DNA from 2 places in the Micromonospora sp. NPDC048986 genome. Region 2 is predicted to be linked to the other one. Evidence: riboswitches for the same ligand, from Rfam matches in the RefSeq annotation. Region 2 holds a riboswitch; the other holds the start of a gene.
What was found. A riboswitch is a leader RNA that binds a small molecule or an ion and turns the genes downstream of it on or off. The one in region 2 is predicted to bind S-adenosylmethionine.
Positions count from the first base shown of each region.

Region 1: linked by a shared signal. The riboswitch ahead of AB0B94_RS22755 (ABC transporter substrate-binding protein) and the one ahead of AB0B94_RS17235 (aminotransferase class V-fold PLP-dependent enzyme) in region 2 are both predicted to bind S-adenosylmethionine.

Region 1 covers NZ_JBEZFJ010000011.1:167,739-173,668, reverse strand. The annotation lists gene AB0B94_RS22760 (amino acid transporter) at 1-431, shown strand, start outside; SAM riboswitch class IV at 517-628, shown strand; gene AB0B94_RS22755 (ABC transporter substrate-binding protein) at 897-1,805, shown strand; gene AB0B94_RS22750 (amino acid ABC transporter permease) at 1,845-2,618, shown strand; gene AB0B94_RS22745 (amino acid ABC transporter ATP-binding protein) at 2,615-3,358, shown strand; gene AB0B94_RS22740 (Na+/H+ antiporter) at 3,366-4,940, opposite strand; gene AB0B94_RS22735 (BTAD domain-containing putative transcriptional regulator) at 5,055-5,930, opposite strand, start outside.
Region 2 covers NZ_JBEZFJ010000007.1:313,932-319,861, reverse strand. The annotation lists gene AB0B94_RS17240 (FUSC family protein) at 1-467, shown strand, start outside; gene AB0B94_RS17235 (aminotransferase class V-fold PLP-dependent enzyme) at 491-1,735, opposite strand; SAM riboswitch class IV at 1,806-1,926, opposite strand; gene AB0B94_RS17230 (PrsW family intramembrane metalloprotease) at 1,950-3,440, shown strand; gene AB0B94_RS17225 (hypothetical protein) at 3,465-3,632, opposite strand; gene AB0B94_RS17220 (co-chaperone GroES) at 3,726-4,064, opposite strand; gene AB0B94_RS17215 (AI-2E family transporter) at 4,170-5,534, shown strand; gene AB0B94_RS17210 (ATP-dependent DNA helicase) at 5,664-5,930, opposite strand, start outside.

The sequences.
Region 1 (5,930 bases), on a different contig from region 2:
GGATCCGCCTCATCGCGCACGAACCCGACCGGCGCGACGAGGTGGAGTACCACGCGAAGCTGGCGCAGACCATGGCGGACAACGACTTTCCCGACGACAGCGACGTCATCTTCGTCGAGGTCACTGTCACCGACCCGTCCGACTTCGAGACCGAGCTGCTGGTCCGCGGCAGCGTGGTCGACGGCCGCTTCCCGGTGCTCAGCCTGGCCAGCTCGTCGGTGCCCACCGCGCTCGCCGCCCTGCTGCTGGAGATCCGTGACCGCAGCCGTCACCGCCCCCACATCTACTTCGAGTGGTCCGAGGGCGGCCCAACCCGCAACTTCCTGCGCTACCTGGCGTTCGGACAGGGCGCCATCGCCTCGGTGACCCGGGAGATCCTGCGCCGCCAGGAGCCCGACCCGCACCGTCGACCGCACGTGCACGCCGGCTGACCTGCGAGTCGACAGCCGTCGCGCACAGTGAGCGTGGTCATACCGACTGGACGATCCACCCGTTCGTGCTGCTAGCCTCGGCGCAGGTCATGAGCGCCAGCGCGAAGCCCCGGCTCGCTGGCCGGCAACCCTCCTCCGCGGTGGGGTGCCCCGGGTGAAGACCAGGCACCGGCAGGACGTCGGTGCAAGCGTGGCCTGGCACCCAGGTCAGCACAGACCCGGGAGAACCATGCGCATCCTCCGCACCACCCCACCGACCGACGTCGCGGACTCCCGCACCGGTCGACCCTCGCCCGCACTGATCCGGCGGCGGCACGTGGACATGATGCGAATGTGCAGCGCCGCCTGTCGTCGCGGCACCGCGCTCTAGCACCCCCTTCCCCAGCTCCTTTCCCACCGGTACGCCCATCGGGCGTGCCGTCGGTGGCGCACGTGCGCGCCCAGACACCACACTCGGAGACACCAGTGCGATTCCTTCCTGCCCTGACCCGTGCCGCCGCCCTGGGCGCGGCCACGATCCTGGCCGCCACCACCCTCACCGCCTGCGGCGACGACAGCTCGTCCGACGCCACCGCCAACCCGTACCGCCTGGCCCAGGCGGGTGTGCTGCGCGCCGGAACGCTTACCGACGCCCCGCCGAACGTGTACCTCAAGGACGGCAGGTTCACCGGCTTCGACAACGACCTGCTGACCGCCGTGGCCGGCAAGCTCGGCCTCACCGTCGAGTTCGTCGGCACCGACTTCTCCGCGCTGCTCAGCCAGGTGAACAACCGCAAGTTCGACGTGGGCAGCTCCTCCATCACCATCACCGAGGCCCGCAAGAAGACAGTCGACTTCGGCAACGGCTACGACTTCGGCTACTTCGGCCTGGACGTCCCGGCCGGCTCGCCGATCACCGGCTTCGACCAGCTCACCGGCAAGCGGGTCGTGGTGGTGCAGGGCACCGTCCAGGACGACTACGCCACCGGCAAGCAGCTCAACCCGGTGCGGGTGCCGGACTACAACGGTGCGATCAACCAGCTCAAGGCGGGCACCGCCGACGCCTGGATCGCGCCGGCGGAGATCGGCGAGAAGTCGGCCGCCGACAGCAACGGCAAGATCACCGTGGCGGCCAAGCAGCTCAGCCCGGCACCGACCGCGTACGCGGTGGCCAAGGGGAACGACAAGCTGCGCGAGGCGCTGAACAAGAGCCTCGACGAGGTCATCGCCGATGGCACCTGGAGCCGGTTGCAGGCGCAGTACTACCCGGGTCGGCCGATCCCGGCGGACTTCACACCGGGCAGCGGCACGGTGAAGGCCCCGTCCGCGTCGGCCACGCCGTCGGTGTCGGCTGTGCCGACGGGGCCGTCGGCGTCCGCGTCGACCGCTTCCTGAGCCGGTGACGAGCGAGCGGGGCGGTAGGAGGAGCGACCGATGGATCCGTTGAGCACCCTGTGGGAGACCTTCTTCGACGCCGACGCGATGCGCGAGGCGCTGCCCGAGATGCTGACCGTCGGGTTGCCCAACACGCTGATCCTGGCGGTCTCCGCCGCCCTGCTCGGCTCGGTGCTGGGCCTGCTGCTGGCCGTCGCGGGCATCTCCCGCAGCCGCTGGTTGCGCTGGCCGGCACGGGTCTACACCGACGTGTTCCGGGGGCTGCCGGCCGCGGCGACGATCCTGCTGATCGGCGTCGGGCTGGCCCCGCTGGGCATGCAGGTCTGGGGGCCGGATCCCTACCCGTTGGGCATCCTGGCGCTGTCGCTCATCGCCGCCGCGTACATCGGGGAGATCTTCCGCTCGGGCATCCAGTCGGTGGAGGCCGCCCAGTTGGAAGGTGCCCGGGCGCTCGGCTTCTCCTGGGCCGACTCGATGCGGCTGGTGATCATTCCGCAGGGCATCCGGCGGGTCTTGCCGGCCTGGGTGAACCAGCTCATCGCGCTGATCAAGGACTCCAGCCTGGTCTACTTCCTCGGCCTGGTGGCCAGCCAGCGGGAGCTGTTCCGGATCGGGCAGGACTACGCGGCCACCACCGGCAACGAGTCGGCACTGCTGCTGGCAGGGCTCTGCTACCTGGCGTTGACAGTTCCGCTGACGCACGTCGTCAACTGGATCGACAGGCGGCTGCGCAACGGTCGGCCGGCCACCGTGTCGACCGAAGAGGACGACGACATCCTGTCGTACGCCGCGACCCAAGGAGATCGGCGATGACCACCGCCACGACGACCTCGGTCAGCCTCGACGTACGCGACGTGCACCTCGCCTTCGGACCGAACCGGGTGCTGCGCGGCGTCGACCTCTCGGTGCCGCGGGGCGCGACGGCCTGCGTCATCGGGCCGTCCGGGTCTGGCAAGTCCACACTGCTGCGCACCATCAACCGGCTGATCGAACCGGACCGGGGCGACGTGCTGCTGGACGGGCGCAGCGTGCTGGGCGACGACCCGGACGTGTTGCGGCAGCGGGTGGGCATGGTGTTCCAGCAGTTCAACCTCTTTCCGCACATGAGCGTGCTGCGCAACGTCACGCTGGCGCTGCGCCGGCTGCGCAAGCTCGATGCGGACGAGGCGGAGACCGTCGCTCGGGCCCAGTTGGAGCTGGTGGGGCTGGCCGGCAAGGCGAACTCCCGCCCGGCGCAGCTCTCCGGTGGTCAACAGCAGCGGGTGGCGATCGCCCGCGCGCTGGCGCTGCGGCCCGAGGTGATGCTCTTCGACGAGGCCACCTCGGCGCTCGACCCGGAGTTGGTCAAGGGCGTCCTCGGGGTGATGGCCGACCTGTCCGCCGCCGGCATGACGATGGTGGTGGTGACCCACGAGATGGGCTTCGCCCGGCAGGTAGCCGACACCGTCGCCTTCATGGACCGGGGCGTGGTGCTGGAGGCCGGCCCACCCGAGGCGATCTTCGAGCGGGCCGAGCATCAGCGGCTTCGCCGGTTCCTCGACCAGGTGCTCTGAGCCTGGGTCACTCGTTGGGTCCTCGCCCCAGCAGCCGGATCTCCTCGTTGTCCAGCGCGGCCTGGAGTTCCTGGAGCACCAGGTCGTCGATCTCCCGGTTGTCGCGCAGTCGGGTGACCTCCCGCCTCTTGTGGGCGAGGACGCCGAGGCGCAGTCGGCGTTCCAGCCGGCGCTCCTCGGCGGTGTTCCCGCCGCTCTCGTTGAGGTCCGCCAGATGCCGCCGGTACTCGGCCTCCAGCCGACGCACCGAGTCATCCTGGGCACCGATCTCCGCAGCTACCCGCGGTAGGGCGGCCAGGCCCACCTCGGTGGCGCGCCGCCGGGCGTTGCGGGCCTCGTCGACGCGTTCCGGGTCGCCGCTCAGCCCGGCCCAGCGGACCACCAACGGCAGTGTGGTGCCCTGAAGCAGCATGATCAGGACGATCACCAGCGCGGTGACGAAGATGATCAGATCGCGTTCGACCACCGGTCGACCGTCGACCATCACCGTCGGAACGGCCAGGGCGGCGGCCAGCGAGACCGCGCCCCGGAAACCGGACCAGCCCGCGACGGTCCCCACCCGCCAGCTCGACGGCCCCTGGCTCGGGTCCATGATGCGGCGCCGCCGCAGCCTCGCGGCCTGCGCGGTCAGGTAGACGAAGAGAAGCCGGGTGCCGATCACGACCACTGTGACCACCAGCACGATCACCAGAGCCCGCCCGGGCGAGGTGCTGGTGATGCCCCGCACCGCGCGGGGAATCTGCGTGCCGAGCAGGACGAACAGACCGCCGTTGATCAGGAAGGTGGACAGGTCCCAGAACGCGTACGCCAGCACCCGGGACCGGGCCCGGATCACCCGTGGGCCGGCGTAGGCCAACACCAGGCCGGCGACCACCACCGCCAGCACCCCACTGGCGTGCACCGAGTCGGCGAGCAGGAAGGCACCGAACGGTGTCAGCACGCTCAACGCGCCCTCGCGCAGCGGATCGTCGAGCCGCTTGCGGATCAGCACCACGGCGGCCCCCACCAGCAGACCGGCTGTCACACCGCCGACGCTGGCGCCGACGAACTCCTCGCCGACGCCCAGCACGCCCGGGTCGGCGCTGTGGCTGAGCAGACCCACCGCCACCGCGAAGACCACCAGCGCCGTACCGTCGTTGATCAGGCTCTCCGCGTGCAGGGTGGTGAGCAGCTTCCGGGGCAGCCGCTTGGCCAGGCCGGTGACCGCGGCGGCGTCGGTCGGCGCGAGGACCGCGCCGAGCACCCAGGCGGCTGCGGGATTCACCCCGAACGCCTGCGCGGCGAACGACACAGTGACCATGGTGAGCACCACCAGCACCACGGCGAGCAGCCCGATCACGGGCAGGTTGGCCCGGATCTCCCGCAGGCTGATGGTGAGGCTCTCCCGGTACAGGATCGCCGGCAGGAAGATCAACAGGACCAGGTCGGGTTCCAGGGTGACCTCGGACAGCGGCGGCGTGAGTCCGAGCAGTACGCCCAACGCGATGAGCAGAACCGGCGGGGCCACCCGGTACCGGCCGCCGAGGGTGGTGCCGACGAGGACTGTGACGCCCAGCGCCACGATCAGGATGAGCGCCTCCACGCATACCCCCCCTCGGACCACTGCCGACGGTGCACGCGCCGGTGCTTCCATCTGACCGCACCCGCCGGTGGGTTCCGGCGGAAACCGGCAAGTCGCCCGGGTCCTCGGGTCGGATCAGGCGGTTGCGCGGGCGCGCGCGCTCACCGCGCGAGCCGTACGACGGTGCTCGGCCGCCTCCTCGTGCCGACCCAGCGCGGCGGCCAGGTCGGCGAGGTGCCCGGCCACCGGGCCGACGGTGAGCACCCCGCTGCCGGCGGCCAGTTCGTCGGCGGCCGGCAGCAGCTCGGCGTGGACCCGGGTCATCGTGGCCCGGTCGTCGAGGGCGCGAGCCGCCCGACCGACGAGGCAGAGCCGCACCTCACGCAGCAGATCGTGCGGCCCCTCGGGAAGCGTCAGCAGGGCGGCCGCGGCGGCGTCCCGCTCGTCGGCGGCGACCAGCAGCAACGGTCGGACCCACGGCTCGTGCGGACCCCAGTCCAGGTCCGCCCAGTCGTCCGCGCCGAGCCCGGCGGTCGGCCGGTCGGCGCCGATGGTGTCGGCCAGTCGCAGACCGAGCAGGGCCAGCGGGAGCAACCCCTGGGTCAGCCCCGGCATGCCGTCGGCGTTCGCCCGCTCGGCAGCCGAGCGGTACGCCCGTTCCGCCGCGTCCGACTCCCCGTCGAGCGCCAGGCGCAGCGCGGCGTACCACCGGGTGAAGACACCGACCAACGGCAGCTCGTACCGTTCGGCGAGCCGGTCGGCGGCGCGGGCGTGCGCGTCGGCGGTGGGCCGGTCGGCCAGCGCACAGTTGGCCTGGACCAGGACCAGGTGGCCGAGCACCTCGAAGGTCACCAGGTGGTGCCGGGCGGCCAGTTCGACCAGTTCCACGCCGATCCGGGCCCGCGCGTCGGCCAGACCGACGCTGTGGAAGGCGTGCATGAAGCGGGCGTTGAGCGCGAAGGCCAACAGCCCGGGGTCGCCGATGTCGCGGGCGATCGTCTCGGCCTCGGC
Region 2 (5,930 bases):
GCTGGCACCGCCGCGACGAACTGACCCACTACGCCGAGGCGGCCGACCCGATCGACCGGGCGATGCGCAACAGCGGCACGCTGATCCGCCGGTCCGTCACGTTGGTCGAGGACGAGGAACCGGTGCCCGATCCGATGCCGGACGCGATCGGGCACCTCGCCGAGTCGGTCCGGCTGCTCAAGCACGAGTTCGCCGCCGGTGAGGAGCCGGAGAAGGCCCGGGAACGGTCGCTGCGGGCGGTCAGCGAGGCCGGCCGGGCGTACGGCGACGGCGTGGGCTTCTCCGGCAGCGTGGTGATCGCCCAGATCCGCACCACAGCGAGCGATCTGCTGGTCGCCTCCGGGATCGAGCAGGAGGAGGCGAACCGGTGGATCCGCACCGCCTTCGGGGAGCAGGAGCGCCCGGTCGGTGAGCCCGCCGGGCCCGGCGAGACACCGAAGCCACCCACCGCCCCGCCGGTCGGCTGAGCGGCGACCACCGCCGGGCGGCCTCAGTCCAACTCGGCCAGGGCCGCGAGCAACCGGTCCACCTGAGCGGCGGTGCTGCCCAGCCCGATGCTGGCACGCAGCGCGGTGGGCGGCAGGTCCCGACGGCCGGTACGACCCGCCGCCTCGCCGAGCAGACGCTGGGCCAGCGGGTGGGCGCAGAACAACCCGTCCCGTACGCCGATGTGGTGCTCGGCGGCCAGCCGGGTGGCCACCTCGGTGGAGTCCCGGCCGGCGACCACGAACGAGACGATGCCGACCCGGGGCGCGTCCGGGCCGAAGGTGCGCAGCTCGACGACGTGTGGCAGGGCGGCGAGGCCGGTCCGTAGCCGGGTCAGCAGGGCCTGCTCGTGGGCGGCCAGCGCGCCCTGGTCCGCCTCGTCGAGGGCCCTGCACACCGCCGCCAGCGCGACCGCTCCGAGCAGGTTCGGGGTGCCGCCCTCGTGGCGGGCCGGGCCGGTCGCCCAGGTCACGTCGTGGGTGGCCGGCCCGACGTGGCTGGTGGCCCCACCACCGGCCAGGTAGGGCGGGGCGGCGTCCAGCCAGTCGGCCCGACCGATCAGCACGCCCGCGCCGAACGGCGCGTACAGCTTGTGGCCGGACACGGCCAGGTAGTCGACGTCGAGCGCGAGCAGGTCGACCGGGGCGTGCGGGGCGAGCTGCGCGGCGTCGAGCACGATCCGGGCACCGTGCCGGTGGGCCACCCGGGCCAGTTCGGCGACCGGCCACCGCTCACCTGTCACGTTGCTCGCACCGGTCACCGCCACCAGCACCGGCAACGCCGGGCTGCTGCCCCGGCGCAGCTCGGTGAGGGCGGCGGCGAGATCGCGTACCGCCCCGTCGCTGTCGCTGGGCACCGGCAGCCGCACCGACCCGCGCGGCCAGGGCAGCAGGTTGGCATGGTGTTCGGAGGCGAACGTGACAACGGTGGTGCCGGCCGGCACGGCCCGCGCCAGCAGGTTGAGCGCGTCGGTGGTGTTGCGGGTGAAGATCACATGATCGTCGGCGCGAGCGCCGAAGAAGTCGCCGATCGTCTGCCTTGCCTGCTCGTACGCGAGGGTGCAACGCCGCGACAGCGCTCCCGCTCCACGGTGCACGCTGGCGTACCAGGGCAGCAGCTCGGCCACCGCGTCGGCGGCGGCCCGCGCGCACGGCGCACTGGCCGCGTAGTCCAGGTTGATCTCGCCGGACACGCCGAGGACGTCGAGCGGCGCGGACGGCACCGACGGCACGGTGGGCAGGCTGGGCAGCGAGGGGACGAGAGTGACGGACACGCCGGAACCTCCGGGGTCAGGGACCCCGGGTGCGACATCGGGACGGGGTCCGCGCTTGCCCAGCACACCGATCGGGCTGGGCCCGGTCATCACCCGGGGCACCCCACCGCGAACTCGACGAGGGTTGCCGGCCAGCAAGCCGGGGCTTGACGCTGGCGCTCGTGACCTGCCGGCAGCATAGCTGCTACCGATGCGACCGAACCAGCCGGCGGCGGATGGCTACGCTGACCGCATGGCCGACACCCCACCCGGTTCACCGCTGCCGCAGTCGCCCGCCGCCCCGCCTGCGTCAGCCGTCCCGCCCATGGGTGAGACGCCCCGGATGCCGCTGCGCCGACTGGGCTGGCGGCGGTTCCTGGCGCTGGCCGGGGTGGTGCTGTTGATCGCGGCGTGCGCGGTCTTCATGGTCTTCACGCTCGGCCAGTCGCTCGGTGTGCAGGCCCTGCTGATCGGGGTGCTCGCCGCCATCCTGCCGGTGCCGGTGCTGGTCGCCTGCTTCCTCTGGCTGGACCGCTACGAACCGGAGCCGTTGAAGTATCTGATCTTCTGCTTCGCCTGGGGGGCGTTCGTCTCCACCGCCGCCTCGCTCACGGTCAACGACTTCGCGGCCAACCGCTTCGCCGACTGGGGCCTGCCGTCCGCGCTCACCGGGGTGCTGGTGGCGCCGTTCATCGAGGAGCTGACCAAGGCGCTGGGGCCGATCCTGCTGCTGGTGTTCCGTCGCCGCGAGTGGTCCGGGATCACCGACGGCCTGGTCTACTGCGGGCTCTCCGCGGTCGGTTTCGCGATGGTGGAGAACATCCTCTACCTGGGCGGGTTGGGGTACGCGGCCGGCGCCGACCGGTACGGCCCGGCCACCGGCATCCAGCAGGTCATCGCGATCTTCATTCTGCGGATCCTGCTGTTCGGGTTCGCCCATCCCCTTTTCACCTCGATGACCGGTGTGGGGTTGGGTATCGCCTCCCGGACGGCCGACCGGCGCATCCGGGTGCTCGCCCCGATCGCCGGCCTGCTGCTGGCGATGATGCTGCACGGCACGTGGAACCTGCTGCCCACGCTGACCCAGGCCACCGGCGAAGCCATGATCATGCTGTACGGCTTCCTGGGCCTCATGGTGCCGGTCTTCTTCGGCACCGTGGGGCTGGCGCTGTGGCTGCGCGCCTGGGAGGGGCGGCTCACCGAGCGGGTCCTGCCCGACTATGTACGCGCCGGCTGGCTCAGCCCACCCGAGGTGGCGGCCCTGAGCAGTCTCGGCCGACGGCACGCCGCCCGCAGTTGGGCGCGGCGGGTGGCCGGCGACGCCGGGGTGCGGTCGATGCGGGGTTACCAGTCCGCCGCGACCCGGCTGGCCCTGCTGCGCGACGGGGCGCTGCGCGGCCTGGACCGCAAACCCGCAGACCAGGAGCGAACCGTCCGCGAGGAGCGGGAGCTGCTGGAGGCGATCACCCAGTACCGGTCGTTCTTCGTGGGTCGGGACCCGCAGGCCCCGGCGGGGGTCTGGGACGGCAGCCGCTACCACCTGCGCTTCCCGGACGGCACGCGGCGCGCGGTGGATGCGCCGGACGAGCCGGTGGTGCCGATCCCGGTGGTGCTGGCTCCCGCCCCGGCTCCGGTGGGGTACACCCCGCCCGGCTGGCCCGCCCTGCGCCCGGCGTCGCCCTGGCCGCCGACGCACCAGTGAGAGCCGGCTGACCAGGAGTGCGGCTCAGGTCATCAGCGAGGTGAGGAAGTCACCGAGGCCCTGGAACATCGCGATCAGCGCGGCCCCGATCGCCCGGAACATCTGCGCGGCGCCGTCCGGCCGAAAGGCCATGAAGTAGATCAGGAACGCGACACTGCCCCAGGTCAACAGCTTCTTCACGAATACCGGCATCGTCCCTCCCCAGGGCCACGGTCGCCGGATGGCTTCCCGTCGTGCGGCTGGGCAAACGGTGCGCGACGGGGCCTGGTGGCCGGGGGAGGTGCGTCAGAGGTAGAGGCCGGTCGAGTCGTTCTCGATCCGCTCGGCGGCCACGGCGTGTACGTCCCGCTCCCGCAGCAGCACGTAACCGCGGCCGTGCAACTCGACCTCGGAGCGCTCGTCCGGGTCGAAGAGCACCCGGTCGCCGGAGACGATGGCGCGGACGTTCGGCCCCACGCCTACCGCCGTGGCCCAGGCGAGGCGCTTGCCGACGGCGGCGGTCGCCGGGATGACGATGCCAGCGGTGGAGCGGCGTTCGCCCTCGCTGCCCTCCATCCGCACCAGCACGCGGTCGTGCAGCAGGCGGATCGGCAGGCCGGCGTCGAGATCGTTGTCGGCGGTCACGTCGCAGACGCTACCGTGTGGCCGATGGTGCCCGGCCGGTGGTTACGCCGGAGGTGGTCGGGGCATTGTGTGGCGGAACCGCCCTACGGTGTCGGGAACGGACGTATGCTGTCCGACCTGTCGCCGTCGGCGGGCCGGGTTTTCTGCCAGGAGGTGCGCTTGAGCCGCTTCGAGCGGGTACGCGGGCGGCTTCGCCGCGCCTACCAGTCACGACATGAGTCGGCGCGCGCCGACGAGGGCGTTTCCAGTGATGCGTTGAACGACACGTCGGAGGCGGCCCGGGTGGCGTCGCCGGCTGTGCCGGGGCCGACCGCGCCGGCGAGCGCCACTGTCTACGGCGCGGAACCTCCGGTGGATCTGCACAGCTCCACCTCCAGCCGGGACGACGCCGACGTTCCGCACGGGCTGCGGATCGCCGCCGCTTGGTGTTGGCGACTGATCGTGATCGGCGTGGTGGCCTGGGCGCTGCTGCGGATCGTCGGCACGGTCAAGATCGTGATCATTCCGCTGGCCATCGCGCTGCTGCTCTCCGCGCTGCTCGCCCCGGCGGTGGGCTGGCTGCTGCGGATCCGGTTCCCCCGGTCGCTGGCGACGGCGGTGGTGCTTGTCGGCGGTCTGGCAGCGGTGATCGGCACGCTGACGCTGGTGGTCAACGAGTTTATTCGCGGCGTGCCGGAGCTGAGCGAGAAGTCGTCGGAGGGTGTCCGGCAGATCCAGAACTGGCTGAAGACGGGCCCGCTGCACCTCTCCGACACCCAGCTCGACAGGTACATCGACGAGGCGCAGGCCTGGATCAACAACAACACCTCAAGGTTCACCAGCGGCGCGCTGAGCACCGCGGCGACCCTGGCCGAGGTGCTGACCGGCACGCTGCTGGTGCTCTTCGCGACGTTCTTCTTCCTGCGCGACGGCAACCGGATCTGGCGCTTCCTGGTCCGACTGCTGCCGGTGGCCGCCCGGTGGAAGGTCGACGACGCGGGCCGCGCCTCCTGGCAGACGCTTGTCGCCTACGTCCGCGCGACAGTGCTGGTCGCGTTCATCGACGCGGTCGGCATCGGCATCTTCCTGGTCGCCTTCGACATCCCGTTCGCCTTCCCGCTGGCCGCCCTGGTCTTCCTCGGCGCGTTCATCCCGATCGTCGGTGCGGCGCTCTCCGGCGGCGTGGCGGTGCTGGTGGCCCTGGTCGACAGCGGCCCGGTGACCGCGCTGATCATCCTGGGCGCGGTGATCGGCGTGCAGCAGATCGAGGGGCACGTGCTCCAACCGCTGATCATGGGCCGGGCGGTCGCCCTCCACCCGCTCGCCGTGATCATCGGTATCGCCGCCGGTGTCGTACTCGCCGGCATCACCGGCGCGCTGGTGTCAGTGCCGCTCATCGCGGTGCTGAACACCGCGGTCCGCCGGCTTGCCGCCCGCAGGGTCCCGGACACCCCGCCCGACGCGGTGGTCGTCGCCTCCCAGGCCCCCTAGACCCGCCCGTCGCGCCGCGCGTCCCGCCGACCACAAGATCACGCACGATCCTGGAAAGAGTGGCCTCCCGCCAGCGGGAAGCCACTCTTTCCCTGTTGTAGCGCGATCTTGAGGCGGGTCCGGCCCGGGTCAGGACTTGGCCAGGCGCTCCAGGGCGCCCCGGGCCACCTCCGGGCGGGTCGTGTACCAGAACGGGGGCAGCGAGCGGCGCAGGAACGGCCCGTACCCTCGGGCCGTCTCCAGCCGGGAGTCGAGCACCGCCACCACTCCCTTGTCGCCGGTCGCCCGGATCAGCCGGCCCACGCCCTGCGCCAGCCGCACCGCCGCGATCGGCACGCTGACGGCCGCGAAGCCGGAACCGCCGCCCGCGTCGACTGCCGCCGCGCGGGCCGCCGC